Regions from separate parts of the Xanthobacter wiegelii genome, predicted to be linked through region 3. Evidence: predicted binding sites of a transcription regulator. Region 3 holds the regulator's gene; each other region holds the start of a gene.
What was found. The regulator PhoB, encoded in region 3, activates phosphate uptake and scavenging genes when phosphate is short. The targets are predictions, from matches to a motif close to TGTCATNNANCTGTCAT.

Region 1: the regulator PhoB is predicted to act here: its motif matches at 8,711-8,727, upstream of V5F63_RS01035 (alpha-D-ribose 1-methylphosphonate 5-triphosphate diphosphatase).
Region 2: the regulator PhoB is predicted to act here: its motif matches at 2,085-2,101, upstream of pstS (phosphate ABC transporter substrate-binding protein PstS).

The regions. Positions count from the first base shown of each region.
Region 1 covers NZ_CM195529.1:220,184-229,870, forward strand. The annotation lists gene pedC (lanthanide ABC transporter permease protein PedC) at 1-363, shown strand, start outside; gene V5F63_RS00990 (hypothetical protein) at 360-1,001, shown strand; gene hpt (hypoxanthine phosphoribosyltransferase) at 1,035-1,571, opposite strand; gene ftsE (cell division ATP-binding protein FtsE) at 1,774-2,433, shown strand; gene V5F63_RS01005 (cell division protein FtsX) at 2,420-3,400, shown strand; gene V5F63_RS01010 (YdcF family protein) at 3,609-4,253, shown strand; gene V5F63_RS01015 (lysophospholipid acyltransferase family protein) at 4,297-5,103, shown strand; gene V5F63_RS01020 (hypothetical protein) at 5,137-5,541, shown strand; gene V5F63_RS01025 (gamma-glutamylcyclotransferase) at 5,551-6,219, opposite strand; gene V5F63_RS01030 (DUF2125 domain-containing protein) at 6,328-7,422, shown strand; gene V5F63_RS01035 (alpha-D-ribose 1-methylphosphonate 5-triphosphate diphosphatase) at 7,492-8,625, opposite strand; gene V5F63_RS01040 (hypothetical protein) at 8,751-9,687, opposite strand, start outside.
Region 2 covers NZ_CM195529.1:3,051,970-3,061,656, forward strand. The annotation lists gene V5F63_RS14130 (arsenate reductase/protein-tyrosine-phosphatase family protein) at 30-902, opposite strand; gene pstS (phosphate ABC transporter substrate-binding protein PstS) at 963-1,991, opposite strand; gene V5F63_RS14140 (phosphate ABC transporter substrate-binding protein PstS family protein) at 2,634-3,158, shown strand; gene V5F63_RS14145 (type 2 periplasmic-binding domain-containing protein) at 3,186-3,521, shown strand; gene pstC (phosphate ABC transporter permease subunit PstC) at 3,630-4,577, shown strand; gene V5F63_RS14155 (ABC transporter permease family protein) at 4,589-5,263, shown strand; partial or broken gene V5F63_RS14160 (IS3 family transposase) at 5,211-6,088, shown strand; gene V5F63_RS14165 (ArsR/SmtB family transcription factor) at 6,690-6,989, shown strand; gene V5F63_RS14170 (permease) at 6,986-8,050, shown strand; gene V5F63_RS14175 (thioredoxin family protein) at 8,070-8,306, shown strand; gene V5F63_RS14180 (OsmC family protein) at 8,303-8,719, shown strand; gene V5F63_RS14185 (thiolase family protein) at 8,787-9,687, shown strand, end outside.
Region 3 covers NZ_CM195529.1:5,234,371-5,244,057, forward strand. The annotation lists gene V5F63_RS24520 (hypothetical protein) at 1-59, opposite strand, end outside; gene V5F63_RS24525 (ATP-binding protein) at 841-2,082, shown strand; gene pstS (phosphate ABC transporter substrate-binding protein PstS) at 2,204-3,244, shown strand; gene pstC (phosphate ABC transporter permease subunit PstC) at 3,364-4,356, shown strand; gene pstA (phosphate ABC transporter permease PstA) at 4,370-5,203, shown strand; gene pstB (phosphate ABC transporter ATP-binding protein PstB) at 5,288-6,112, shown strand; gene phoU (phosphate signaling complex protein PhoU) at 6,133-6,867, shown strand; gene phoB (phosphate regulon transcriptional regulator PhoB) at 6,922-7,623, shown strand; gene V5F63_RS24560 (flavin monoamine oxidase family protein) at 7,849-9,216, opposite strand; gene V5F63_RS24565 (MarR family winged helix-turn-helix transcriptional regulator) at 9,551-9,687, shown strand, end outside.

The DNA.
Region 1 (9,687 bases), 250 kb from region 3:
ATCCTCACCGGGCTGATGCTGGGATCCATCGGCCTCGTCATCTCCTCGCTGATCCGGCAGCTGGAAAACTTCGCGAGCGTGATGAACTTCGTGATCTTCCCGATGTTCTTCGCCTCGTCCGCGCTCTACCCGCTGTGGCGCATTCGCGATGCCAGCGAGACGCTCTACATCGTCTGCCTCATCAACCCCTTCACCCATGCCGTGGAGCTGGTGCGCAACGCGCTCTACGGCGTGTTCGAGCCGCAGGCCTTCGCGGTCGTCGCCGGCACCACCATCGTCTTCTTCGCCCTCGCCGTCGTCGCCTACGATCCGGGCCGCGGCATCATGGGGCGGCGGGGCGGACCAAAAGGAGAAGCCGCGTGATCCGTTCGCTTGCCGCCGCATCGGCCACGGCTCTGCTTTTTTCGGCCGTGGCCTTGTTCTGCGCCGCGCCGCTCGCCGCCCAGCCGAAGGCCGACCCCGACTGGCCCTGCCCGCAGCGCAAGACGCCGGAGATCGACCTCGCGCAGGTGTGGAACGGGCCGGATCCCGCCTCCGTCGGCAAATGGACGGACGATCAGGACGCCGCCGCCCTCGCGGTCAAGCTCTCCTCCCGCCGCACGCCGGCCAAGGAATTCGCGCCTTTGCTGGACGGCTTCGTGAAGGAGGCCGGCGCCGAGGCCGACAAGGGGCTGCTCCGGGTGATGGCGGGGGTCTACGAGATCATCAACGACCAGCGCACCAAGCTCATGCACGGCATCGAGCGCTATGCGCGCGGGCAGCAGCGTCTCGCCGACCGCATCCGCGACGAGGCGGACGAGCTGAGCAAGGTGCGCAGCTCCATCACCGCGCCGGAGACACCCGAGAGCCGCAAGCTCGACGAGCAGCTCCACTGGGACACCCGCATCTTCGACGAGCGCGCCAAGTCGCTCACCTATGTCTGCGAAACGCCCGTCCTGCTGGAGCAGCGGGCCTTCGACATCGGCCAGCAGATCCAGGCGCGGCTGAAGGTGAAGGGCTGAGAGGTAAGCGCGGCGGGCGCGACGGCGCGCCGGCTACTCCAGCCCCTCCACATGCCCGATGAAGGGCAGTTGCCGGAAGGCGTGGGCGACATCCATGCCGTAGCCCACCACGAACAGGTCCGGGCAGGTGAAGCCGACGAAATCGGCCTCGATCTGCACCGCCCTTTTTCCCGGCTTCTCCAGAAGCACGCACACCAGCACCCGCCGCGCGCCGCGCGCCATCAGCAGGTCCTTGGCGAAGGCGAGGGTGCGGCCGGATTCCAGAATGTCGTCGATGAGCAGCACGTCGCGGTCGCGCACGTCGCTCTCCACGTCCTTCAGGATCTCCACCTGGCCGGAGGAGATGGTCGCCTCGCGATAGGACGAGAGGTGCATGAACTCCACTTCCGGGGCGAGGCCGGACGTGTGCATGGCGCGCAGCAGGTCGGCGGCGAAGATGAAGGAGCCTTTCAGGACCGCCACCGCGAGCAGCCGCTCCGGCGCAAACGCGGCGATCTCAACCGCCAGCGCATGGTTGCGCGCGGCGATGCGGTTCTCGTCATAAAGGACGCTGACGTTCGGCAGGTTCATGATCCCTCTTCGCCAGAGCGCGAACATGGCCATCGCGGCCGCGGGCGCCCTCCCGAGATAGCCCCCGTGCCCGGCGCGCGCAATGCGGGACAGCCCTTCCGTCCGCGCGGGGCGCCCGTGCCGCGCCCCCCGTGGCGACGCCTGCCGCTTCGTTTATGGTGTGGTGGGGCGCCACGGCGCGATTCGGGTGAAGGGTTGGGGCGTGGTCCGGTTCGAGAACGTCGGCCTCAGGTACGGCATGGGTCCGGAAGTGCTGAAGGATGTGTCCTTCGGCATCGAGCCCAATTCGTTCCAGTTCCTGACCGGCCCGTCGGGAGCCGGCAAGACGACGCTCATGCGCCTGCTGTTCCTTCAGCTGAAGCCGACGCGCGGGCTCATCACTCTGTTCGGGCGGGACGTGTCGTCGCTTGATCCCGACGAGGTGGCCGTGCTGCGGCGACGCATCGGCATCGTCTTCCAGGATTTCCGCCTTCTCGACCACCTCACCACCTACGAGAACGTCTCGCTGCCGCTGCGGGTGCTCGGCAAGGAGGAGGCGAGCTATCGCGGCGAGGTGACGGAGCTTCTGAGCTGGGTCGGCCTCGGCGACCGGATGCACGTTCTGCCGCCGGTGCTCTCGGGCGGCGAGAAGCAGCGCGCCGCCATCGCCCGCGCCCTCATCGGGCGGCCGGAATTCCTGCTCGCGGACGAGCCCACGGGCAATGTGGACCCTACCCTCGCGCGCCGCCTGCTCCGCCTGTTCATCGAACTCAACAAGTCCGGCACGTCGGTGCTTCTGGCGACCCATGACATCGCGCTCATGGACCAGTACGACGCCCGCCGCCTCGTGATCGCCGACGGCCGCCTCTATGTCTACGACTGACGCCGGCGCCCAGCCGCAGAACCCGCAGCCCAAGAAGCCGCCGGCCGAGGGGGGCGAGGCGCCGCGTGCCAAGGCACGGGCGCTGGCCTCCATCGTGCCGTCCTCGACCATCGCCGGGCGGGCGCTGGTGGCGGTGGTGGCCATCATGACCTTCCTTGCCGGCCTCACCATCGGCACGGCGGTGGCGGTGCGGGCGACTGCCAGCCAGTGGCGCTCCGACGTGACGCAGGAAGTCACCATCCAGATCCGGGCCGGCGAGAAGCAGGCGACCGACGCCCAGGTGCAGGCCGCCGCCGACATCGCCCGCAAGACCCCGGGCATCGCCGACGTGCACATCCTCACCCCGGAGGAGACCTCCCGGCTGCTGGAGCCGTGGCTCGGCTCCGGTCTCGACCTCGGCGACCTGCCGGTGCCGCGGGTGATGGTGGTGCGCCTCGATGGCGCGAGCCCGCCCGATCTCGCCCGGCTCAAGCGCACGCTGACCGACCGCATCCCCACCGCCACGCTCGACGATCACCGCGGCTGGTCGCGCCGGCTCGTGGCGGTCACGGACGGGGTGATGCTGGTGGCGGTGGTGCTTCTCGTGCTGGTGGGGCTCGCGACCGTTCTTTCGGTGGTCTTCGCCACCCGCGCGGCGGTGGCCACCAACCGTTCGGTGGTGGAGGTGCTGCATTTCGTCGGCGCGCGCGACGGTTTCATTGCCGCGCAGTTCCAGCGCCACTTTCTGAAGATCGGTGCGGAAGGCGGCCTCATCGGAGGCCTTTCGGCGGCGGCAGTGTTCGGGGCGCTGGCCGCGCTCCCGCGCCTCGGCCTTGGTGGCGATCCGGAACTGCCGACCGTGCTGGGCTGGCTCAATCCGGGCTATCTGGGATTCTTCGGCATCGCCGTGTCGGTGGCGATCGTGGCGCTGGCGACGGCGCTCACCTCGCGCGTCACCGTTTACCGCACGTTGAGGACGATCACATGATCGGCCGTGCGGCGATCGATGTGGCGGTGGCCGGGGGTGCGTCACCTCGCCTCTGCCGCATTCCGGCGCCATCCTCGGCTGCATGACCATGTCGAGCACCGAGCGCAGGACGCAGGCGCGGATCGGTCCCGGGCAATCCGATACCGGCGCTGCCAGAAGCGGAGCCAGCAAAGGCGCGACCGGCACCCCGGTGCCGCGCCGAGGCCTCATGCGCCGGCTCTTTATTGGCATGCTGGCGCTGGGCGGGCTCGGGGCAGTCGTCGGCGGCATCGGCTTCATCGCCTTCACCACCCAGATCGCGGGGCACGAGCCTGCGGGGGTCAAGCCGGCCGATGCCATCGTCGTGCTCACCGGCGGCCCCTCGCGCATCGTCGATGCCGTCTCCCTTTTGAACGAGGGGCTGGGTCAGCGCCTGCTCATCACCGGCGTCAACAAGTCCATCTCATCGGAGGAGATGCGCCGCGCCCTGCCCGATGGCGAGCGGCTGATGGATTGCTGCATCGATCTCGGCCACAAGGCGCTGAACACGCGGGGCAATGCCCTGGAGGCGGCCGAATGGACCCGCGAACGGCGGTTCCGGTCGCTGGTGGTGGTGACCTCCTCCTGGCACATGCCGCGCGCCATGATGGAATTGTCGCGCGCCCTTCCCGATGTGGAACTGGTGGCCTATCCCGTCGTCACCAGCCGCACGGAGCCGGAGAACTGGTGGAGCGATACCGGAACGCTGAAGCTGCTGGTGAAGGAGTATTTGAAGTACATCATGGCCACGGTGAAGATCCGCCCCGCCAAGGCCGTGGCCGGCCCTCAGGCCGAAACCGCGCCGTCGGCCGGCGGGTCTTCCGCGCCGCACTGATCATGCGCTCCCGGCCGCCCGGCCGCGGGGCAGGGAGACCACCTTGACCTTCCTGCGTTCGCTCGTCTTCCAGATCGCCTTCTATCTGGTGACGATCCTCTACATGCTGGCCTTCCTGCCCGCGCTGCCGTTCCTGTCGCGCAGAGGACTGTGGCGCACCGGCGTGATGTGGTGGGTGGCCACCATCATGTTCCTGCTGCGGGTCATCGTGGGCACGCGGGCCGAGATCAGGGGCGTCGAGAACATTCCGGACGGCCCGCTCCTCCTCGCGTCCAAGCATCAATCGGCGTGGGAGACGCTGGCGCTGCTGCCGCTGTTCTCGGACCCGGCCTTCATCCTGAAGCGCGAGCTGATGTCGATCCCCGTCTTCGGCTGGTTCGCGGCGCGGGCGCGGATGATCCCGGTGGACCGCAAGGGCGGCTCGTCCGCCATGAAGGCGATGACGCGACGAGCGCAGGCCGACATGGCCGAGGGCCGGCAGATCCTCATCTTCCCGGAAGGTACGCGACGCCCAGCCGGGGCACCGCCGGACTACAAGTTCGGCGTGGCGCATCTTTATTCCAGCCTCGGTGTGCCTTGCCTGCCCATCGCACTCAATTCTGGCCTCTACTGGCCGAGGCGATCCATCCTCAAGCGGCCCGGCACCATCCTCGTGGAGATCCTGCCGGCGCTTCCGCCGGGCCTGCCGCGCCGGCAATTCATGGAGCGACTTCAGGCCGACATCGAGGGCGCCAGCGACCGCCTGCTCGCCGAGGGACTGGCCGAACTCGGACCCCGCGCGCCGGCCCATCTGAGGGGTCGCGAGACGGTCCAATCTTCCCCGTTGTCCACCCCTGTGGAAAACTCTTGATCGAGTGCCGGAGATCGTTCTAGTTTCGTTCTCATGAACGCAACTGATTCGCTCCTTGTCCCCCTTGTGGACGCCGGTGGCCTGAACGGCCTCAAGCACGACGCCCTCGGCGCGCGCTACCGTTTCTGGCGCGACGAAGACGGCGTGCGCCATGTGTTTTCGGTCTATCGGCCGGACGCCGCCCCCGACTATCCGGACGCCCTCGCGGTGGTTTCGCGGCGCACGCCCGCGGGCTCCATCGCCATGTGGGCCGGTCCCGCCAGCAACGCCCGCACGGCGGCGCTGCGCATGCGCGGCGATGAAATCCACATCCATGTGTTCGGCGAGGAGAACGCTCCGGCGCTGCGCCGTCTCATGCAGCGCACCGAGGCGTCGTCCGCGCTGCCCCGCCCGGTGGCACAGGTGCTCTGCCTGCCCGCGCGCCGCCACGCGGCCTGAGGCGGAGGCTCAGGGTGAGCCTTCTCCCTCGGCATCGTCCGGCAACACCGGTGGCAGGGCATGGCTCGCCGTCAGGTGCTGCGTGAGATAGCTGAGGCCGGGATCGCGGATGCCGAGGCTTTCCAGCGCCTTCACCGTCGCCACCACATAGTCCGTGTTCGGCCCCGACTTGCCGTGGGAGCGGCGCACCAGAGCGAGCTGGTCGTCCAGGGTCAGGCCGCGCGCATATTGGGGATGGGCGCGGTTGACCAGATAGGCCACGGCCGCCGCGTCGCGTCCAGATCCGTCCAGCAGCCGCACGCGCCGCATCACCTCGCGATAGACGCCGGAAATCTGCTCGCGCTCGGTGAGATAGGCGTGGGTCTGCGGCCAGTCCGCGGCCGCTACCCGATAAGCGATGCCCCTGCACGAGCCGCCGAGGTCGAGGCCGAGCACGAGCCCCGGCTTCTCCGGCGTGCCACGATGATGGAAGGAATAGACGCACAGGGTGCGGTGCGCGCCAACGAGCCGCGCCTCGCAGCGCTCGACGAAGGCGAAGCCCGGATTCCACATCAGCGAGCCATAGGCGAACACCCACACATCGCCCTTGATGCTCGCGGGCGATGCCCCGGGCGTGACCGATTGCCCCGCCCCCGCCGGCGCCCCGCCATCTCCGTTCGCCGACCGCTCGTCCGCCATGGGCCTGCCACACCTTCCCGGCGTTGACAGAAACGCCGGACCGTCGCCTAACAGCCGGCAAGGACCATCGCAAGCCGCGGGCGACCGTGGCCAGCCGCAAGGATGTCCATGACCGCGCCCACTCCGTCCGCCCCCGTAGCACCGTCTCCCGAAACGCCCGCCAGCCGGCCGAAGCCGTGGCTGGTCATCGTGCCCCTCCTGCTGGTGGTGGTCGCCGCCATCGTCTGGAGCGGCCTGTGGTTCTATGCGGCGGGCCGCGCCGAGCGGGAGATCGACGCCTGGATCGGGCGCGAGGCGAAGCTCGGGCGCATCTGGTCCTGCACCGACCGCCATCTCGCCGGCTTCCCCTTCCGCTTCGAGCTGCGCTGCCTGTCGCCGAAGCTTGAGACGCGGGGCGGCGACGCCATGCGCTTCACCGCCGCCTCGGCCGAGGCGGTCGCGCAGGTGTGGGCGCCCAATCACATCGTCGCCGAGTTCGCCGGCCCGGCGCGGGTGGAGGATCTCAATACCGGACAATCCTATGTCGCCGTGTGGTCCCTGCTGCAGATGAGCGGCGTGGGCGATCTTTCCGGCCGGCCGGAGCGCTTCTCGCTGCAGGCGCACGACCTGAAATTGGAGCAGCCGGCTGCGACCGGGACGCAGCCGGTGGCGCTGCTGTCCGCCCATCTGTTCGAGTTCCATGCCCGCCGCGCGGCGGGCAAGGACGGCAAGCCGGATGGCGTCGACTATGCTTCCGGCCTCACCGGCGGCGAGAGCGCGCTGCTCAATGGGCTTGGCATGCAGGGGCCCGTGGAGATGGCGCTCCAGGGCACGGTGACGGCGTCGGCGGACCTGCGCCCCATGCCGGTGGCGCAGCGGCTGCGGGCGTGGGCGGATGCCGGCGGCGTCGCCCGGCTCGACCGCTTCCACATTACCTCGCCGAAGGTGGCCATGTCGGCCACCGGGATCGTGGCGCTCGACCCCCAGGGCCGGCTCAACGGCAAGCTGGACCTCGGCTTCGCCGGGCTCAACGACGTGGTGCAGGGCCTCGACCGGGCCGGCGCGATCCCGCGCGAGGTCGCGCCCATCGTGGGCGCGCTCGCCATGGTGGGCAAGCCGGGACAGGTGGAGGGCCGCAAGGGCGCGCTGTTCGCGCTGTCCTTCGATGCCGGCACGCTCAAGCTCGCCGGCTTCCCGGTGGGGATCGTGCCGCCGCTGTTCTAGAGAGCGATTCGATCAAGTTGAGACAACTTGATCGGTGGATGGCCCTCACACTCAAGAAAGAGCGGCGCGTCAGAAGACGCGCTCGCCTTCCACCAGCACCTGCCGCACCACCGGCGTGCCCTCGAAGATGCGGAAGCGCACCACGTCTGCCCGCAGACCGGCGTCGAGCCGGCCGCGATCTTCGAGGCCCGCCATCCGCGCGGGGTTGCGGGTCACGAGGGCCATGGCCTCCGGCAGCGGCATGCCGTCCACCGTGTGAAGGCGCGTTGCCGCCTGCAGCAGGCTCGCGGGCACGTAATCCGAGGCGAGGGCGTCGATCAGCCCCTCCTGCGCCAGAGCGCCCATGGCGACCCCACCGGAATGGGAGCCGCCGCGCACCACGTTCGGCGCGCCGCCGATGGTGGCGAGATCAGCCGCGCGGGCCGCCGCAGCCGCCCCGCGAGTGGTGGGAAACTCGCTCACCGTGCAGCCGGCGGCCCGCGCCTCGGCCACATGGTCTTCGGTGGTGTCGTCGTGGCTCGCCAAAACGAGGCCAGTCGCCGCCAGCATCTCCACCAGCGGGGGCAGGTTGCGCGCCACATTGGCCCGGCCGCGGGCGGTGCGCTCGCCGATCTCGCGGTCGGCCTCGACGGCATCCTTGCCGATGCCCAGCAGGAAGTTGCGCAGCACCTCCACGTTGCGCCACTGCCGGGCGCCGGGGGTGTGGTCCATCAGCGAGGCGAAGGCGAGGCCCGGGCGCGCCAGTGTCGGCTCGACGAGCTCGAGCAGATCCGGGTCGGTCATCTCGCAGCGCAGGTGGACCTTGTGGTCCGCCCGGAACAGGGGCGCGCCCTGCTCCACCGCATCGAGCATGACGCCGAACAGGTCGCGCCGCTCTGCCTTCGCCTGGTCGAAGCCACCCGCGCAGATGGCATCGAACACGGTCGTGATGCCGCTCGCCACGGTCTGCCCGTCATGAGCCAAAGCCGCCGCCCGTGCGTCCGGCCAGAACACCCTGGGCCGCGGGACGAAATGGCCCTCCAGCGCATCCGTGTGCAGGTCGATGAGGCCGGGGGCGATGAAATCGCCGTCGCAATCGACGGCGCCCGGCGCGGTGGCGCGCCCTTCGTCGATGGCGAGGATGCGCCCATCCCGCAGCGTGATGGTTCCCGCGACGACGGCATCGTCGAGGACGAGGCGGGCGTTGGTGAGAACGGTATCCATCGGGGCTCCGGAGCAGGGTCGTCAAAAAAGATGCGCGGGCCGGCCTTCCGGCCGGGCCCGCGGATGTTCTGCGTTGCACCCTATCGTGACACCCGGGTGACGTCGCCCGGGTTGAGCGAAACCGTTCAGGAGCGCGGGGCGGGCGGTGCCGGCGGGCGCGGCACCACCTCGTAGAGCTGGAAGCGTTCTCCCTCGGCGACCAGCTTGAGGTGGTCGCTGTCGGGGTTGCGCGCGCCGCGCTCGGTGAACAGCAGATACACATAGTCGAACTTCGACGGCCACAGGTCCCAGTAGCGCGGGCCATCGGGCGTCGGGTCTTCCTCGGTGATCAGCAGCTGCTCGATCTGGGGCGGGGTCCCGTCCTCGGTGTCCACCTGCGCGTTGAACGGCTTGCGGGCACGCAGGATCTGCTTGCCCTCCACCGTGAAGGCGGTGGTGACGAGGGACGACTTCTCGATCATGGCGAGGCAGGCGGCGTGCATCAGGCCGAGATCGGTCGGATCGTTGCCGCCCTGGATGTCGGCGTAGGCGACGAGTACCCGGGAGCCCGGACGGATCTGAGCGACCGATTCGCGAAATGCCACCGTCCATTGCGAGAGGCGGTCCCAGACCACCTGGACCTCGCCCACACGCACCGCCAGCATCAGGACCAGAACCACCGCGAAACCGCGACGGGCGAGGCGGTGGCGCAGGTCGACCCGCATGGCGGCGAGCACCATGAAGGCGATGGCCACGGGCAGGCGCTGGTCCGCCATGTAGGTGGCGAACACCACGCGCGGCATGGCGAGATAGACGAGCCCCGCCACCAGCAGCAGCGGCAGCATGATGGAGTGGACGTGGAGCAGCCGATGCCGCGCCGCCCAGACGCCGGCCAGGATGAAGATCGCCGCCACGGCGACCGCCACATGGTCGACGTAGACGTTGAAGATCATCTCGATGCCGTCGATCTTCCCCTGCGGCTCCCAGTAATTCTGTCCGCTGAGGCCCCAGGTGGGGCTCGCCACCAGCAGCGGGAGTATGGGCAGGAAGGGCAGGCCTCCGCTGACGAACACGCCGATCCGC
Region 2 (9,687 bases), 2.2 Mb from region 3:
GGCGCGGTCTGTTTCAGGATGACGACGGCTCACGCCGCCTGCCCGGCAAGTGTAAGATCCGTCGCGCCTTCCATCTTGCCGATCTCGCCGATGCGCTCTTTCAGCGACGCCAGATCGAGCTGCTCGAATGGCAGGTTGACGAAGGCGGAGACGCGCCCGGCAAGCCGGCGGTAGGTGGCAAGGAAGGCCGCCTTCTGCTCCGCCTCGCTTTCCTTCACCGCCAGAGGATCGGGTAGGCCCCAATGGGCCTGCAGCGGATGCCCGGGGAAAGCGGGGCAGATCTCGCCCGCGGCGGCGTCGCAGGTGGTAATGACGAAGTCCATCTGCGGTGCGTCCGGTTCGGCGAAGCCGTTCCAGCTCTTGGAGGCAAGGGGGGCGGTGTCGTAGCCGAGCGAGCCGAGCAGGTCGATCGCCATCGGATGCGGCTTCAGCTTCGGCCGGCTGCCCGCCGAGAACGCGCGGAAGCGGCCGCGGCCCTCGCGGTTGAGCAGCGCCTCGGCGATCAGCGAGCGGGCGGAGTTCGCCGAGCAGACGAGCAGCACATTGTAGACACGGTCGTTCGCGGCGGCAGGCCGGAGCTGAGGGAAGGCGGCGGCACGTGTTCCGCGTCCGGGAGAGACAGCGAAGCCCATCTCCGCCATCATCTGGGCCAGCACCGGACGGGCTGTCGTCAGGCTGGCGGCATAGATGATGGATCGCCCCTCGCGCCGCGACGTCACGAGACCCGCGCGCTCCAGCAAGCCGAGATGGACGGACATGGTGTTGTGCGGCACGGCCAACAGGCGCGCGATGTCGCCTGCCGGTAGGCCATAGGGCACATAGCGCAACAGCAGGCGATAGGTTTCGAGACGCGTGCCCTGGGAGAGCGCATCGAAAATCCGGGTTGCGTCGTCTGCGTTCAACCGTGTCGCGTCCATCTCACCTCACCGAACAGATGGGTCCGTGCACGAGGGCCAGACCTGTCAGACCCCACCTTTAAAGGTCTTCGCCCAATAATCCTTCACCTGCTGAACCAGCGCCGGTGGCAGGGGAACATAGCCAAGCTCCGAGGCGGCCTTTTCCCCGTCCCCGAGAGCAAACCTCCAGAATTCGAACGCCACCTGGCTGTTGGCCGGGACTTTCGGTTCCTTGTACATGAGCGCAAAGGTCGTCGCAGCGATCGGGTAAGCGTCGGGCGCAGCGGAATCGTTGATGACCACGAAGAAATCCCTCGCAGCGGTCCAATCAAAGCTCAATGCTGCAGCCTGAAACGATGCTGCGCTCGGCGCTATGAACTTGCCGGCGCGATTCTGTACCAGGCCGTAGGCGAGCTTCGCCTGCACGACGTAAGTGAACTCGACATAACCAATGGAATTCTTGACTCGCTTGACCTCGGTCGACACGCCCTCGTTGCCACGTGCGCCCGTCCCTACGGGCCAAGCCACGGAGCTGCCTTCACCCACCTGCTGCTTCCACTCGGGGCTCGCTTTGGCGAGATAAGATACCCAGTTGAACGTGGTGCCAGATCCATCGGCACGATGCACCACCACGATCTTCGCGTCGGGCAATTTCAGATCGGGATTTAGGGCCTTGATGGCGGGATCGGACCAGGTGGCGACCTTGCCCAGATAGATGTCGGCCAAAAGGGCTCCGGTGAACCGGATCTGGCCAGGGCCCACGCCGTCCACATTCAACACCGGTGCGACGCCGCCAAACACGATAGGGAACTGGCCGAGGCCGTATTTCTCCAGTTCGTCGGGCTTCAGGGGCTTGTCGGAGGCTCCGAAATCGGCGGCGCCATCCTTGATGCGATTGATGCCGGCGGATGAGCCCACCGACTGGTAGCCGACAAGGTGGCCCGTTCGCTCACGGAACAATTCTGCCCACTCCCAAATGATGGGATAGGCGAAGGTGGAGCCGGCACCCCGCACCTCGCCCGCATGAGCGGCAGGCGTGAGAAAGGATATGGCCGCAATCGCAGTGGCGGTGGTCAAGGCAAAAATGCGGTTCACGGCTGCCTCCCTGTTCCATCGACAACCGCTCCAAGGCTTACCCTATCAGCGTCGTTATGTCGATTGGCGTGGACAGATCGCTATATTATGCTTATGTCACTTCCGTGACGCACCTGAGAGGCACACCTTCCGCAGCGACAGCGTAATTGTCGATGCGTCCATGCTAGCAGAAATAATTTAAAAGGCATGGCGGACCGCCTCAAGGTACAGTTTCGCACATGGTGCATTTTTCACTCGTAGAATTTATATATTCGACGGATTCAGGATGTTTTTATCCCGCGAGTACGTCTCTATATACTGTCGCCTAGTATCATATTGTACCTGAATCCATCCATTGTCGAACTTTGTATTGTACTTATTCCACCAAGAATGGAATATATAATTTTAAGCATGCCTAATATTACAATCAACATTGACGGAAATTCTATATATACACCAAATGTCATCATTTAGTTACATAAATTACTAGAGCCGCTTATGCTGGGCGCGAGCTCCAAGGCCCTGGCGACATCGTCCAGGAAACGCATCCATGAAGATCACCACTCTCGCGAGCGCCTTCGCGCTGCTCGCCGCCAGCGCGGCGCTCAACGGCGCGGCGGCCCAGGCTCTGGTCAAGGCTGACGGTCGTCTACGGCGTTCCCCGTGACCGAGGCCATGGCAGAGGAGTTCCAGAAGCAGAACAAGGACATCAAGGTCACTGTCGGCATCGGCGGCAGGGGCGGCGGCTTCAAGAAGTTCTGCCGCGGCGAGACCGACATCTCCAACGCCTCGCGGCCGATCACCGCGAGCGAGCAGAAGGCCTGCAAGGAAGCCGGCATCGAATATATCGAATTGCCCGTGGCGCTCGACGCTCTCACTGTCATCGTCCACCCGTCCAATACATGGGCCAGCGAGATGACCGTTGCGGAGCTGAAGAAGATCTGGGAGCCCGAGGCCCAAGGCAAGATCACCAATTGGAAGCAGGTCCGCGACAGCTTCCCCGATCGTCCGCTGGCGCTCTACGGAGCAGGTGTCGATTCCGGCACTTACGACTATTTCACCGCCGCCATCGTCGGCAAGGAACACTCCAGCCGCGGCGGCTTCACCGCTTCGGAGGACGACAACGTGCTCGTGCAGGGCCTCGCCGGTGACCAGAACGCGCTCGGCTTCTTCGGCCTCGCTTACTAAGAGGAGAACCACAACAAGCTGAAGGCCGTGAAGATCAAACTCAACGACGCTGCCCCCGCCCTGGAGCCCTCAGTGGAGAATGCCCGCACCGGCAAGTACCAGCCGCTGTCGCGCCCGATCTTCATCTACGTGAATAAGAAAGCGGCGGATACCCGCCCCGAGGTGGCGAAGTTCGTCGAGTTCTACCAGAACCCCAAAAACGCGGTCGAGCTGATCAAGGAAGTGGGCTACGTGACACTTCCCGAGGCGGCTCTGAAGGTGTTCCAGGAGCGCTTCAAGAAGCGCGAGATCGGCACCGGCTTCACCGGCTCCAAGGTGGGAATTTCGGTCGAGGACCTCGTCAAGGAAAAGCTCGTCTACTGACGTGCCGGAACACGTGCTTTTGGGGACGTCTCCGATCAGACCGCTTCACTCTGAGCGGATCCGACGCCCGGGGAGGCGCTTTGGCGCCTCCCCACCATGAATGGAAGCTTGATCGACGTCATGATCGCGCAAGACAAAGCCTTGCGACCACGCCTGACGGTGTCACCCACATTCCTCGCGCTGCGGCGTATGGTGGATAGCACCATGCGCAGCGTTCTTTTTCTTTGTGCAGCGCTTTCGGTGCTGGTCACGATGGGTATCGTCTATGTCCTTTTGTCCGAAAGCACCAAGTTCTTCGCCCAGGTGTCGATCGTCGACTTCCTGACCGACACCCAGTGGACGCCTGTGTTCCGGGACAAGCATTTCGGCATCATGACCCTGGCTTCCGGCACCCTGGTGAGCTCTCTCATCGCCCTTCTGGTGGCAATTCCTGCCGGAACCGTGCTCGCCATCTATCTGTCGGAGTTTGCGCGGCCGCAGGTGCGAGAGACCATCAAGCCGTTCCTGGAACTGATCGCCGGCGTGCCGACCGTGGCCTTCGGCTATTTCGCGCTCCTGTTTCTCACGCCCATTTTCCAGATCTTCATCCTGGGACTCGCCGGCTTTAACCTGCTGGTGCCAGGCATCGTCATGGGGATCATGATCCTGCCCTACATCGTGTCAGTCAGCGAGGACGCCATGCGCGCGGTTCCCGGCACGCTTCGCGAAGGCGCCTATGCACTTGGCTTCACGCGGCTACAGACGGCGACACGGGTGGTGATCCCCGGCGCCTTCTCCGGGGTGACCGCGGGCTACATCCTCGGCATGTCGCGGGCGGTAGGCGAGACCATGGTGGTGGCCATTGCGGCCGGCCAGCAGGCCAAGCTCGCGCTCAACCCACTGGAAGGCGCCGCCACAATCACCGCTTACATCGTCCAGATCAGCCTTGGCGACGTGCCGCATGGCTCCATCGCCTATCTCACCATCTTCGCGGCTGGCATGACGCTGTTCCTCATGGCCTCCGCCTTCAACATCCTCGCCTTCTGGCTGCGCCAGAAGTACCGCGAAGTCTATTGAGGGAGATGCCTATGCAGCCGCTCGCCGCTCCCTCCTCCCGGCGCCGCTCGGACGCCGAGATCATCGCCCGCGCCCACCGTTCTGACCGCAGTTTCGCGGTTCTCGGCCTTGGCGTTCTCGTCCTCACCATGATCGTGCTGCTGTCGCTGATCGTCGACTTCATGGTTGATGGGCTCGGGCGCATCGACCTCGACTTCCTGACCAGCTTTCCCTCCCGGCGCGCGGCGGATGCCGGCATCCTGTCCGCTTGGGTCGGCACTACGCTGGTGATGCCGGTGACGACGGCGCTGGCGGTGCCGCTCGGCGTCGCGGCGGGCCTCAATCTTGAGGAACATGCGCCGAGCAACTGGATCACCCATCTCATCGAGATCAACGTCACCAATCTCGCTGGCGTGCCCTCCATCATTCACGGCCTGCTCGCTTTGGGCCTGTTCGTCCAGACCTTCGCCATGGGCCAGACTATCCTGGTGGCGGGCATGACGCTCGCGCTTCTCATCCTGCCCATTATCATCGTCGCCACGCGCGAGGCGGTGCGGTCGATCCCGATCGGGATCCGCGAGGGTGCCTGTTCTGATCCTCCCCCGTTTTTGTGGACACCCATGTTAGCTTTTGCGAGCTTCAGAGGAGTGTTCGATGGGCACACGGCGCCGGGTGTTTCCAGAGGCGTTCAAGCGGGAGGCCGTTGAGCGGGTAACCTCCAGCGGTCTTTCCGCCGGGCAGGTGGCGCAGGAGCTGGGGCTGCACGAGACGGTTCTGCGGCGGTGGGTGAGAGATCTGGCACCACAGGCGACGGGGCCGGCGCGGCGCCCGATCCTGCAGGCGGCGGGCCCGTCGCCGGCGGACCTTGCTGCGGAGAACGCCCGGCTCAGGCGGGAGAACGAGCGCCTGCGGATGGAGCGCGACATCTTAAAAAAAGCCGCGCTCATCTTCGGAGTGGCCTCCCGATGAAGTTCGGGTTCGTCGATGAGCATCGCGCTGTGTGGCCGGTTCGCGTGATGTGCGCGGCCCTCGGGCTGTCGGCCAGCGGCTATTATGCCTGGCGCGCCCGGCCGGAGAGCTTGCGCGCGCACACCAACCGGGCGCTCACCGACGACATCCGGCTGATCCACGCGCAGAGCAGCGGGACCTATGGCGCGCCCCGGATCCATGCGGTCCTGAGAGGGCACGGTCGGCGCGTGGGCCGTTCCCGCATCGAGCGGCTGATGCGCCGCGCCGGCATCCGGGGCCTGGCCGCCTTGCCAAGGCGCACGCGGACGACCGACAGCCGCCATTGCTATCCGATCGCTCCCAACAGGCTCGCCCGCAATTTCAGGACCTCCGTGCCGAACCAGATCTGGCTGGCGGACCTCACCTACATCCCCACCGGCGAGGGCTGGCTCACCCTTGCCGGCGTGCTCGACATGCACACCCGCAAGCTGGTCGGCTGGTCCATGCGCGAGACATTGCACACACAGATCGCGCTGGAAGCCCTCGCCATGGCCATCGAGCGCCAGCGGCCGGCACCCGGCCTCGATGCGGCCGAGGCAGAGATCAAGCGAATTGACCGGGAGCTCGACAAGTTGATGAAGCTCATCCTCGCGTCCGACAGCGACGACGCCCCCACCCCGATGATGAAGCACATGAAGGAGCTGGAGGCTCGCCAGAAGGAGCTAAAAGCGTTCCTGCAGGACGCCCAGGAGCCGCCGCCCCTCCTGCATCCAAACATGGCGCATCACAACCACGCCCAGGTGGATGAGCTGTATGCGGCGCTTCAGGAGGTTTCGGAGGAAAAGCGGATGACGGCGGCCGACCTGATTTGCTCGCCGGTGAAGGAGATCATCCTGACGCCGGCAGAAGGCGAGCTTCGGATCGACGTGCGAAGTGGCTGAAACTCTTGCGATTTCGCTCAAAAGCAAACGGCCCGCCAGAGGGGCGGGCCGATCGCAAGTCGAGATGGTTGCGGGGGCACGCAACCATCTCAAATTGCTATTTCGAGCCGCAGCATAGATATCCGCTCCGAGGTCGAGGGTGAGGGTTCAATTCCCCCTGATTTCGAGAAGCCCTGCGTTCCCAGTGACAAGCTAATTATAAAATGCGCTTGAACGCATATGCGCATTAAAGTAAAAGAAGCGTATGCAGTCCGCCCTCACCCTTCTGTCGGCCCTGGCCGAACCCACCCGCCTCGCGGCGGTCCACCTCCTGTGGGATGGGCACGAGCATTGCGTCTGCGAACTCGTGCGCGTCCTCGGCGTCACCCAATCCCGCATGTCGCGCCATATGGCGGTGCTCAAGCAGGCTGGCGTCGTGGTGGATCGGCGGGACGCCCAATGGGTGCGCTACCGTCGCAATCCCGAACTGCCGGCCGAGCAGGCAACCATCATCAATGCTGTCCTCACCACCCTGGACGCTTCATCGAACAGGAGAGCCGCATGAGCGCCGACCTGTCATTGACCGGGCGCAAGCCACCGAGGGATGCATCGTCACTGACCTGGGCGGCGGTGACGGCCGCGGCGATCGCCCTCTGGTTCGTGGTCTATGCCCAGCTCGCGCCGTTCTCCCAATGGCTAGTGGCCCGCCTGCCGGTGGAGCAAGGCAGCCATCTCGCTGAAGCGGTCGCGTTCTTCATCTACGACACGCCCAAGGTGCTGATGCTGCTGACGCTGGTGGTCTTCGCCATGGGCGTGGTGCGCAGCTTCTTCTCCGCCGAGCGCACCCGCGCCCTGCTCGCTGGAAAACGCGAGGGGCTCGGCAACATTGCGGCCGCCGGCCTCGGCATCGTCACGCCCTTCTGCTCCTGCTCGGCGGTGCCGCTGTTCGTCGGCTTCGTCTCCGCCGGGGTGCCCCTGGGCGTCACCTTCTCCTTCCTCATCGCCGCGCCCATGGTCAACGAGGTGGCGCTGGGCCTCCTGTTCGCGCTGGTCGGCTGGAAGGTGGCGCTCACCTATCTGGCATTCGGCCTCTCCATCGCCATTATCGCCGGCTGGGTCATCGGACGCCTGCACCTGGAGGGCTGGCTGGAAGACTGGGTGCGCAACGTGCGTGCCAGTCCGGTCGAGCTGCCGCCAAACGGTATGACGCTGGTGGATCGCATCAGGGCCGGCCTCGACGCGGTGCGCGACATCGTCGGCAAGGTCTGGATGTGGATCATCGCCGGCATCGCAGCGGGCGCCTTCATCCACGGCTATGTGCCGGAAGATCTCCTCGCCTCCATCATGGGGCGGGATGCGTGGTGGTCGGTTCCGGCTGCGGTGCTGCTGGGCATTCCCATGTATTCCAATGCCGCGGGCATCATCCCGGTGGTCGAGGCCCTGCTGGCGAAGGGGGCAGCGCTGGGCACCGTGCTCGCCTTCATGATGGCGGTCATCGCCCTGTCGCTGCCGGAAATGATCATCCTGCGCAAAGTCCTAAGCCTCAAGCTGATTGCCGTGTTTGTGGGCGTGGTCGGCATCGGCATCCTCGCCGTGGGCTTCCTGTTCAACGCGCTGTTTTCTTAAAACAAGAAAGGCAAAAGCCATGAAAGACGTGAAGGTGCTGGGCCCCGGCTGCTCTCGCTGCGAGGCAACGGCGCAGATGGTGCGGGATGAGGCGGCCAAGCTCGGGCTCGACGTCACGGTGGAAAAGGTCACCGACTATGCGGTGATCGCCGGATACGGCATCGCCTCGACGCCGGGCATCGTCATCGACGGCAAGGTGGTGCACGCCGGCGGCCTGCCGAAGCCGGACGATCTCGCCCGCTGGCTCGCGGCGTGAGCGCCGCCATGCTGGAATACAAGGTTCACGCGTCGCGCATCGACGTACACGGCAGCCTCGCCCGCACCAAAGAGGCCGAGATCACCCTCGACACCGACATTGGCGGGCGCGCCGATGCTTTCAACCCGGCGGAACTGTTCCTTGCCGCCATCGCGGCCTGCATGATCAAGGGCATCGAGCGGGTGACCCCGATGCTGAATTTCGAGCTGCGCGGGGTGGATGTCACGCTCCACGCCGTTCGGCAGGACGCGCCGCCGAAGATCATCTCGGTGGATTACGAGCTGATCATCGATACGGACGAGACGGAGCAGCGCCTGGCTTTGCTCCACACCAACGTCCGCAAGTACGGCACGATTTCGAACACCGTGGCGGAAGCGACCCGATTGGACGGGACGATCCGAAGGAAGGCATGAGGCGCATCAAGGCGCTGCGCGCACCCGCGCGAATGCGATCTGTCGTTATCCATGAAAGGCCAAGTCCATGACGAAACGAGACGTGGTCATCTGCGCGCCGGTGCGCACGGCGATCGGCACTTATAATGGCGCTCTGAAGGCGGTCCCCGCGACCGAGCTGGGTGCGACAGTCGTGCGCGAGACGCTCCGTCGCTCGGGCCTCGATGCAGCCAAGCTGTCGAGCCTCATCATGGGCAATGTGGTCCAGGCCGGCAACAAGATGAACCCCGCCCGCCAGGCGGCCGTCCATGGCGGCGTACCGGTGGAGGTGCCGGCCATGACTGTGAACCGGGTCTGCGGCTCCGGCGCCCAGGCCGTTGCCTCGGTCGCCCAGGAGATCTGGCTGGGCTTCGCCGATGCGGCGATCGCCGGCGGCATGGAGAACATGGACGCCGCGCCCTACCTCATGAGCGGCGGGCGCTGGGGCTATCGCATGGGCGATGCGCAGATCTACGATTCCATGCTGCGCGACGGCTTGAACGACGCCTTCTCGGGCGAGCATTCCGGTTGGCACACCGAAGACCTCGTGACCAAATGTGGTGTCTCCCGCGAGGATCAGGACCGTTGGGCGGCGCGCTCGCAACAGCGCTTTTCCCAGGCGCAGGCCGCCGGAAAATTCGATGCCGAGATCGTCGGTGTCGAAATCAAGGGCCGCAAGGGGCCGGAGATCTTCGCTCGCGACGAGCACAATCGGCCGGACACCACGATCGAATCCCTCACCAAGCTGAAGCCGGCCTTCCGTAAGGACGGCACCATCACCGCCGGAAACGCGCCCGGTCTCAATACCGGCGCCGCGGCGATGATCCTCGCCGAACGCGATTTCGCCGCGGCGAACGGCCTTGAGCCGCTGGCGCGGCTCGTCGCCTTCGGCGTCGGCGCGGTGGAGCCAGGCATGTTCGGCATCGGTCCGGTACCAGCCGTGCGCCAGG
Region 3 (9,687 bases):
ATACCCGCGACTGCACGGCGGCCGCACCCGCCAGCCCGGCGCCGGTCATCCTGAGCCATCGGCAATTCCTCCGCCCCCGTCCCCTCATAGCAGATGGGCATGCCTGTTGGGCAAGGCATGTCGCACCGGCAGGCCGCGCGGGCGGCCCGAAGCACTCTGCCGAAGGTACCTTGATCGCCGACGCGACGGCGCACGGCTGGCGAAAACCGCGCTCGATCAAATATCGGGAGGGCCGGCTGTCGTAATGCCTTCTTGGAGGGGCGCGAGCATCACCCTTCAAACGAAGGGCCGACATCCCGGGGCGATTCGCCACAGGCGGGCGGCTCGGCAGGCGTTCGCGAAATGCGCCGGAAAGAAGCAGCGAGGCCGTGTAGAATGCCGCGAAAGGGAGGGCGCGCCAGGATGATGCCGGAAGGGCCCGCGCAGGCCGGCCGCGAGCAGGAGTCTCGCGAGCAAGGGATGAGCGAGACGACGCGCGATCAGGAGAGGCCCGTGCGGGAGCGCCGGGCGTCGGAGCGACGTGCCCAGCCGGCGGGAACGTCCGGCCAGCCTTCGGTCGAGCCCGTTGTCCCGCCCGCTGCCCCCTCGCCTGCCCCGGCTCCAGCCGCGCCCGGCCCGGCCGCGCCCGCCCTCACGTCATCGACGCTCGCGCCCCCGCCCGAGCCCGCTCCACCGCCGGCTCCCTCCATTGCGCCGGCGGAGACGCCGCGCACGACCCACCCCTCCACCCCTCAACCCTCCACCCCTCAGCCCTCCACCGCGCAGCCTTCCCCGCCGCCCGCCCCGGCCGTGCAGGCGGACCCCTTCCTTCCACCGGGCCGCATCGGGCGTTGGAGAATTGTGTGGCTCGCTGCCATCGCGGCAGCGGTCATCGGCGGGGCGGTGGCCGGCGCGGTCGATCCGGTGGTGGCGCTGCTGACGGCGGCGCTGCTGGTGGCGCTCGCCGTGTCGCTGCGGCCGGCGCCGCCGGCCCCGGTGCCGGTGGTGACACCCCTGCCGACCCCGCCCCCTCCGCCGCGGGACACGCAGGCCTGCGCGGTGGTGGCGGCGCTGCCCGAACCGGCGCTGCTGCTCTCCGCCGCCGGCAACATCATCACCGCCAACCAGCGCGTGACCCTCGCCCTCGGCCCGACGCGGGTGGGCGATCCCCTGTCCTTCGTGGTGCGCGTGCCCGAGGTGCTGGACGCGGTGCGCGCGTCGGCGGCGGACGGGGTGCCCCGGCGGGTGGAATTCGCCGAGCGCATTCCCCTCGACCGCTGGCTGGAGGCGCATGTGGTGCCGCTCCGGCTGCACGTCTCGCCGGAGCGCGCGCCGGACGCGGTGCTGCTCACCTTCCGCGACCTCACCCAGCAGCGCCGGGTGGAGCAGATGCGGGCCGATTTCGTGGCCAACGCCAGCCACGAGCTGCGCACGCCGCTCGCCTCCCTCTCCGGTTTCATCGAGACGCTGCAAGGCCCGGCCCGCAACGATGCCCCCGCGCGCGAGCGTTTCCTCGCCATCATGGCGGCGCAGGCGCGGCGCATGTCGCGGCTCATCGACGACCTGCTCTCGCTGTCCCGCATCGAACTCAACGCCCACGTCCAGCCGCAGACCAAGGTGGACCTCGGCGCCATCCTCGCCCACGTCTGCGACACCCTCTCTCCGCTGGCCGGCGATCGGGGCGTGGAGCTGGAGCAGGTGCGCGAGGCCCCCGATCTGGAGGTGCTGGGCGACCGCGACGAGCTGATCCGCCTGTTCGAGAACCTCGTGGAAAACGCCCTCAAGTACGGCGCCCCCGGAAAGAAGGTGCAGGTGCGCCTCGCCCGGGAGAACGGCACGGCCGTGGTGAGCGTGCGCGACTTCGGCCCCGGCATCCCGCCGGAGCACCTGCCCCGCCTCACCGAACGCTTCTATCGGGTGGACGTTGCGGCGAGCCGTGACCAGGGCGGTACAGGGCTGGGGCTCGCCATCGTCAAGCATATCGTGGCCCGCCACCGGGGCCGGTTGGGCGTGGAAAGCGAGCTGGGCGCGGGCGCAATCTTTTCCGTCCGCCTGGAAGCTTTGCCGAACCCGGAAAAAAGACTCGACAAGTCAACAGCGTAGTCTGTCATTTTCGTGTCATGGGCACGTCATAGAACCTTGGCGCGCCGGGGCTAAGAGTCCTGAGCCCAGTGTTGCCCCGGCGCCTGCCGCAGCGGCAACCGAATTGGCAAGGAGAATTATCGTGAAGCTCACCACCGCTCTCGGCGTGATCGCCGTAGCTGGCTCGCTGTTTGCCGGCGGCGCCTCCGCTGGCGACATCACCGGCGCAGGCGCGACCTTCCCCGCCCCCGTCTACCAGTCCTGGGCCGTTGCCTATAAGGAAAAGACCGGCACGGGCCTCAACTACCAGTCCATCGGCTCGGGCGCCGGCCAGACCCAGATCTTCAACCGCACCGTGGACTTCGGCGCGTCCGACGCCCCGGTCCAGACCGAGAAGCTCGCGCAGCAGAAGCTCCTCCAGTTCCCGGCCGTGATCGGCTCGGTGGTCGCCATCGTGAACCTCGACGGCATCGCCGCCAACCAGCTGAAGCTGACCGGCCCGGTGCTCGCCGACATCTATCTCGGCAAGATCACCAAGTGGAACGACAAGGCCATTGCCGACCTCAATCCCGGCCTCAACCTGCCGAACCTCGGCATCGTCCCCACCTACCGCTCTGACGGATCGGGCACCACCTTCGTGTTCGCCTCCTATCTCGCGGACGTGAGCCCCGAGTGGAAGTCGAAGGTCGGCGCCGCCACCTCCGTCTCCTGGCCGACGGGCGCCGGCGGGAAGGGCAATGAGGGCGTGTCCGGCACGGTGAAGAACACCAAGGGTGCTATCGGCTACGTCGAGTACATCTACGCCTCGGCCAACAACCTCGTCACCACCCAGCTCCAGAACAAGGCCGGCAAGTTCGTGTCGCCGACCGTTCCCGCCTTCCAGGCGGCTGCCGCCAATGCGGACTGGGCCGGCGCCAAGGACTTCGCCGCGTCCATGATCAACACCCCCGGTGATGCCACCTGGCCGATCACGTCCGCCACCTTCATCCTCCTCCCCAAGGAGCCGAAGTCGGCTGAGCAGGCGGCCGAGGTCATCAAGTTCTTTGACTGGGCCTTCGAGAATGGCGCCCCCATCGCCGAGAAGCTGCACTACATCCCGCTGCCGAAGGACGTGGCGGCCCGCGTGCGCGAAGCCTGGAAGACCGAGGTGAAGGTCGACGGCAAGGCCGTCTGGTCGAACTGAACGGGCGGTATCGCCCATTCTATGGAAACTGACGGGAGCGCCGCCTTCGGCGGCGCTCCTCTTGCCCGGCCGGGGTCCGGCCTAAAGCTTTTTTGAAGCGCGTGCGGGGGAAGGACCAGATGGACGCGACGATGAGTGGTACCGGCGCGGGCCCCAAGGGAGCCCTGGTCGCGCCGATCGGATCGGCAAAGGCGGTGGGACGCACCGCAGACGCCATCTTCGTGGGCCTCCTGTGGGGATGCGGCATCTTCGTGCTCGTCCTCCTCGGGCTTATCATCGCGATGCTCTTCGAGGGCGGGCTTCCGGCGTTCCATGCCTTCGGCCTCGACTTCCTTTGGAACTCCACCTGGAACCCGGTGACCGAGAATTTCGGCGCCCTGGTGATGATCTACGGCACGCTGTTCAGCGCCGTCATCGCCGTCATCATCGCGCTGCCGCTGTCCTTCGGCATCGCCTTCTTCCTCAGCGAGATTGCGCCCCAGCGCCTGCGCCGGCCCATCGGCGTGGCGATCCAGCTGCTCGCTGCGGTGCCCTCCATCATCTACGGCATGTGGGGCTTCTTCATCATCTCGCCGCTCATGGCGGCCTATGTGCAGCCGCCGCTGATCGAGCTGTTCGGGCCGATCCCCGTCCTGGGCGCGCTGTTCCAGGGCCCCGCCCTCGGTGGCGGCATGCTCACCGCCGGCCTCATCATGGCGGTGATGATCCTGCCCTTCATCACGGCCATGTTCGTGGAGACGCTGGAATCGGTGCCGCCCATGCTGAAGGAATCGGCCTACGGCATCGGCGCGACCACTTACGAGGTCTACAAGAACGTCTCGATCCCCTACGGCCGCACGGCCATGGTCGGCGCCATCATGCTCGGCCTGGGACGCGCGCTCGGCGAGACCATGGCCGTGACTTTCGTGATCGGCAACGCGACGCGTCTCTCGGCCTCGCTGTTCGCGCCCGGCGCCACCATCGCCTCGACCATCGCCAATGAGTTCCCCGAGGCAGCGCAGGGCTCCCTGAAGCTCGACTCCCTCCTGGCGCTCGGCTTCATCCTGTTCGTCATCTCCTTCATCGTGCTGGCGCTCTCGCGCTTCCTCGTCCGATCCAACCTGAAGTCCTGAGGAGCGCACCAGCATGTCCTCCCTCGCCATCCGCCGCACAAAGGATCTCACGGTCAAGGCCGTCAGCACCGGCTTCGCGGTGTTCGCCTTGTTCCTTCTTGCATGGATCCTGTTCACGCTGGTGCAGAAGGGCCTGCCGGCCTTGGGCACCAACGTCTTCACCCGCATCACCATGCCGCCGGGGCAAAACGGCGGCCTGCTGAACGCCATCGTCGGCTCGCTGATCCAGATCGGCATCGCGATGGCGATCGGCACCCCCATCGGCCTGCTGGCCGGTACGTTCCTGGCCGAGAACGGCAAGACCACGAAGGTTGGCCACGTCGCTCGCTTCGTGAACGACATCCTGCTCTCGGCGCCGTCCATCCTGGTCGGCCTGTTCGTCTACACATTCCTTGTCTCGCCGCTGGGCGGCTTCTCCGGCTGGGCCGGTGCCATCGCCCTCGCCATCCTGGTGATCCCGGTGGTCGTCCGCACCACCGAGGACATGCTGAACCTCGTGCCGGTGGGCCTGCGTGAAGCCGCCTTCGCGCTCGGCGCGCCGCAGTGGAAGGTGGTGATGCTGATCACCTGGCGCGCGGCCCGCGCCGGCATCGTGACCGGCGTCCTGCTGGCCATCGCCCGCGCCGCCGGCGAGACCGCGCCGCTGCTGTTCACCTCGCTCGGCAACAACGCCATGTCCACGGACCTGTCGAAGCCGATGGCGAGCCTGCCCATCGCCATCTACCAGTTCGCCGGCAGCCCGTTCGACGACTGGGTGGCGCTCGCCTGGGCCGGCGCGCTGCTCATCACCGTGGGCGTGCTGGTGCTTAACGTGGCGTCCCGCCTGTTCCTGGCCCGCAGCCACTGAATTTAAGGCGCGGGCCAAGGCCCGCCGCCTCTCCGCCCTTTCCATTTCCTCCGAAGCACGGCCACAAGCCCAAGCGAGGACAAGATGACTTCAGCCGTCGACCCCACCTTCAATCTCGCCTCCGCCGTCGGCGCCAAGCCCGACGCGCCGTCGGCCCCCGCCAAGATCAAGGTGGAGAACCTGCAGTTCTACTACGGCAGCAATCATGCGCTCCGGAACATCAACTTCGAGGTTCCCGAGAAGCGCGTGACCGCCATGATCGGCCCCTCGGGCTGCGGCAAGTCCACGCTGCTGCGCGTGTTCAACCGCATGTTCGACCTCTACCCCGGCCAGCGCGCCGAGGGCGCGGTGCTGTTCGACGGCGTGAACATCGTCGGCAAGGAGCTGGACCCCACCATCGTGCGCACGCGCATCGGCATGGTGTTCCAGAAGCCGACGCCCTTCCCCATGTCGATCTATGACAACATCGCCTTCGGCGTGAAGCTGCACGAGAAGCTCTCCAAGTCGCAGATGGACGAGCGCGTGGAATGGTGCCTGCGCAAGGCCGCCATCTGGGACGAGACCAAGGACCGCCTGCACACCTCGGCGCTCGGCATGTCCGGCGGCCAGCAGCAGCGCCTGTGCATCGCCCGCACCATCGCGGTGAAGCCCGAGGTGATCCTGCTCGACGAGCCCACCTCGGCGCTGGACCCCATCTCCACCTCGAAGATCGAGGATCTGATCGACGAGCTGAAGCAGGAATTCACCATCGTCATCGTCACCCACAACATGCAGCAGGCCGCGCGCTGCGCCGACATGACCGCCTTCTTCTATCTGGGCGAGCTGATCGAGGTGGCCCCCTCCGACGTGATCTTCACCAATCCGAAGGAGATCAAGACGCGCGACTACATCACCGGCCGCTTCGGCTGACCGATTGAAGGATCACTGAGATGCCGGATCATATCGTTGCCTCCTTCGACCAGGAGCTGAAGGAAATCGGCCGCAAGGTCGTCGAGATGGGCGGACAGGCCGAGCGCCTGGTCGCCGACAGCGTCACATCCCTCATCCGCCGCGACAGCGCCCTCGCCCAGAAGGTGGTGCTGCTCGACGCCACCGTCGACCAGGTTCAGCGCGAGATCGAGGACCGGGCCATCCTGGTCATCGCCAAGCGCCAGCCGGTGGCCATCGACCTGCGCGAGATCGTCGCCGCGATCCGCATCGCCAACGACCTGGAGCGCATCGGCGACCTCGCCAAGAACGTCGGCAAGCGCGTCATCGCGATCGAGGGCGAGTATCATCCGGCCAAGCTCGTGCGCGGGGTGGAGCACATCTCCGACCTCGTGCTGGAGCAGCTGAAGGAAGTGCTCGACGCCTACGCCGCCCGCAACGACGCCAAGGCGGTGGAAGTGTGGGGCCGCGATGGCGCCATCGACACCATGTACACCTCGCTGTTCCGCGAGCTCCTCACCTACATGATGGAGGATCCGCGCAACATCTCGGTGTGCACGCACCTGCTGTTCTGCGCCAAGAACATCGAGCGCATCGGCGACCACGCGACCAATATCGCGGAGATCGTCCACTACATGGTCACGGGTCAGAACCTGCCGGAGACCCGCCCGAAGGCGGACGCCTCCAGCGACACCACCCTGCCCTTCCCGGGCCGCACCACAACCGTTCAGAGCTGATCCAACAGACCTGAAGACGGGGCGCGGAGCCCCGATAGTGACGGATAGACCAAAGTGCCGGCGCGTATTCTGATCGTCGAGGACGAAGAGCCGTTGACCCTCCTGCTCCGGTACAATCTGGAGTCGGAGGGCTACGGCGTCGAAAGCGTGGGACGCGGCGACGAGGCCGAGACCCGGCTGCGCGAGAGCGTGCCGGATCTCATCATCCTCGACTGGATGCTGCCCGGCCTCTCCGGCATCGAATTGTGCCGGCGGCTGCGCACCCGGCCGGAAACCGAACGCCTGCCCGTCATCATGCTCACCGCCCGCGGGGAGGAGACCGAGCGGGTGCGCGGCCTCGCCACAGGCGCCGACGATTATGTGGTGAAGCCCTTCTCCGTGCCCGAGCTGCTCGCCCGCGTGCGCGCCCTGCTGCGCCGGGCCAAGCCCGAGCATGTGGCGACGCTGCTTCGCGCCGGCGACATCGAACTGGACCGCGAGACGCACCGGGTGCACCGCGCCGGCCGCGAGATCCATCTCGGCCCCACCGAGTTCCGCCTGCTGGAATTCCTGATGCAGAGCCCCGGCCGCGTCTTCTCCCGCGAGCAATTGCTCGACGGCGTATGGGGCCAGGACGTCTATATCGACGAGCGCACGGTGGACGTTCACGTCGGCCGCCTGCGCAAGGCCATCAACCGCGGCCGCCAGTCGGACCCCATCCGCACCGTGCGCGGCGCCGGCTATTCCTTCAACGAGATGTTCGCCCGCGCGCATTGAGCGTTGCTTCCGCTCAGACGCCGCGCGGGCTTTTGGGGCGTTGTCTTCGCTCAGGCGCCGCGCGGGCTTTTTGAGGCTCCGACCTCTCCAATTGAGCGCCGTCATCGTCCGGCTGCACCGAAAATCGGGCACCCCTCCAGCCGAGAAGTGGATCGCCCGCACGAGGCGGGCGATGACGGGGCGGAAGATTAAGAGCGCGCGGCGAGGGCCATACGGCCCGCCCCCTCACCCCGTCCGCACCCCGATCAGCCCCAGCGCCTGCTTCGCCGCGCGCTCGCCGGAGAGCCAGGCGCCGCCGACCGTGCCCCAGAGGGTCTCGTGGGTATGCTCGCCGGCGAAGACGAGGCGTCCGCCGACCGTCTCGGTGAAGGCGCGGCGCATGTTGCCGAACCCTGGCAGCGCGCAGGAGAAGGCGCCCAGCGCCCACGGCTCCTTGCTCCAGCGGGTGGCGAACACCTTGCCGACGCGCGCGCCGGCATCCGCGCCGAACTCGCGGGTCAACGCCGCCTTCACGAAGGAAGCGGCGGCCTCGGGCGGGCTGTCGGCGAGGCCGGCCGCCACGGCGCCGCCCACCTCCAGGCTGTAGAGATCACTGCCGCCGATGCGGGCGCGCAGCGCATAGGCGCGCGGGCTGTCGGCACGGAAATAGATCAGCTCGTCGGCGCCCAGGTTGCCGGGATTGCGCGGCAGGCGGAAGCCGATGTGGTCGAACGCCCCAAGGGTGATCTTCTCCACCGCCGTGCGGTAGCGCGGGGGGAAGGTGGGGCCGATGCGCAGCTTGCCGGCGGCGATGACGCTGGGCGGCACGGCGACGATCACCGTGCGGCCGGTGACGGTGCCCTTGTTGGTCTGCACCGAGACCAGGCGGGGGCTGAGATCGATGGACCGCGCCACCACTTCGAGGCGCACCGTGAGCGGCCGCGCGAGCTGCGCCACCAGCGTGCCGACGCCCTGCCGGCAGATGTCCTCGCTCTCGCGTTCGTCGCCGCGGGAGACATCCACGGTGGAGACCTGATCGAGCTCCTTGGCGCAGGTGAACGGGCCGAGCACGAAGCGCGCGCTGTCCCCCCACGGCCCGAGGTCCGGCAGCGCGCGGGCGGCAGCCATGTCCCGGTTGGCGTCACCGGCGGCGACGATGGCCCGCTCGCCCCGGCGCACCGTGGCGATGAAATCCTCATAATCGGCATCGCCCGCCTCGCGCCCGCCGACATAAAGCCGGCCGCCGTCCGGCGCGCGATAAATGTCGAGCCCCTCGGCCCGGCCGAAGGCGGCCATGGGGCGGGCCGCCGGCATGTTGAGACGGGCGGACCCGAGATCGAACGGCACGCCGAACTGGGTGGTATCCGTGATCGTGCGCCCGCCCACCTGCTTGCCGGCCTCGAGCAGCACATAGCTGCGTCCGGCCTCGGCGACACGGCGGGCGGCGGCGATGCCGGCCGCGCCGGCGCCGATGATGATGACGTCCGCCTCGGTCTGCTGGCCGAGCGCGCGGGTGGTGGCAAGGCTCAGGCCCGCGATCGGCGCGGCCGCCAGCGCGGCACCGCGCAGGATGAGCGCGCGTCGGGAAAGGGAAAGGCGATCGGGTCCGGTCACGGCGGGGACGCTACCATGGGGCGCTGAGCGGGGCGAGGGGGCGTGGGAACCGCCTTTTGCCCGTCGCTGTCATCGCCCGCCTTGTGCGGGCGATCCACGGCGCCGCGGGAGGGGTGCCGGGAAAACCGTGCAACCGGACGAGTGGTTGGGTGGATCGCCCGCACAAGGCGGGCGATGACGGCCCTCGGAAGATGGCGCGCGCGAAAAATTCACGAGCGCCTGCGTCTTTGACAGCTGTCGGGCTCTAACCTTCGCAAAATTGTAAGCCGGCATGTGGATAAAGGGGCGCGCGAACGGGCCGCCCCGCTCGCGCTCAGGAAGGGCGGGGAGACCCATGAAGGATCCGGTTCAGAAGACCATCGGCTACAGGCTCACCCACACCGCGCGCCTGCAGAAGGCGCTGTCGGCCCGCCTCCTCGCCGGCCTCGGGCTGTTTCCCGGTCAGGAATCCGTGCTGAAGCTCCTGTGCGA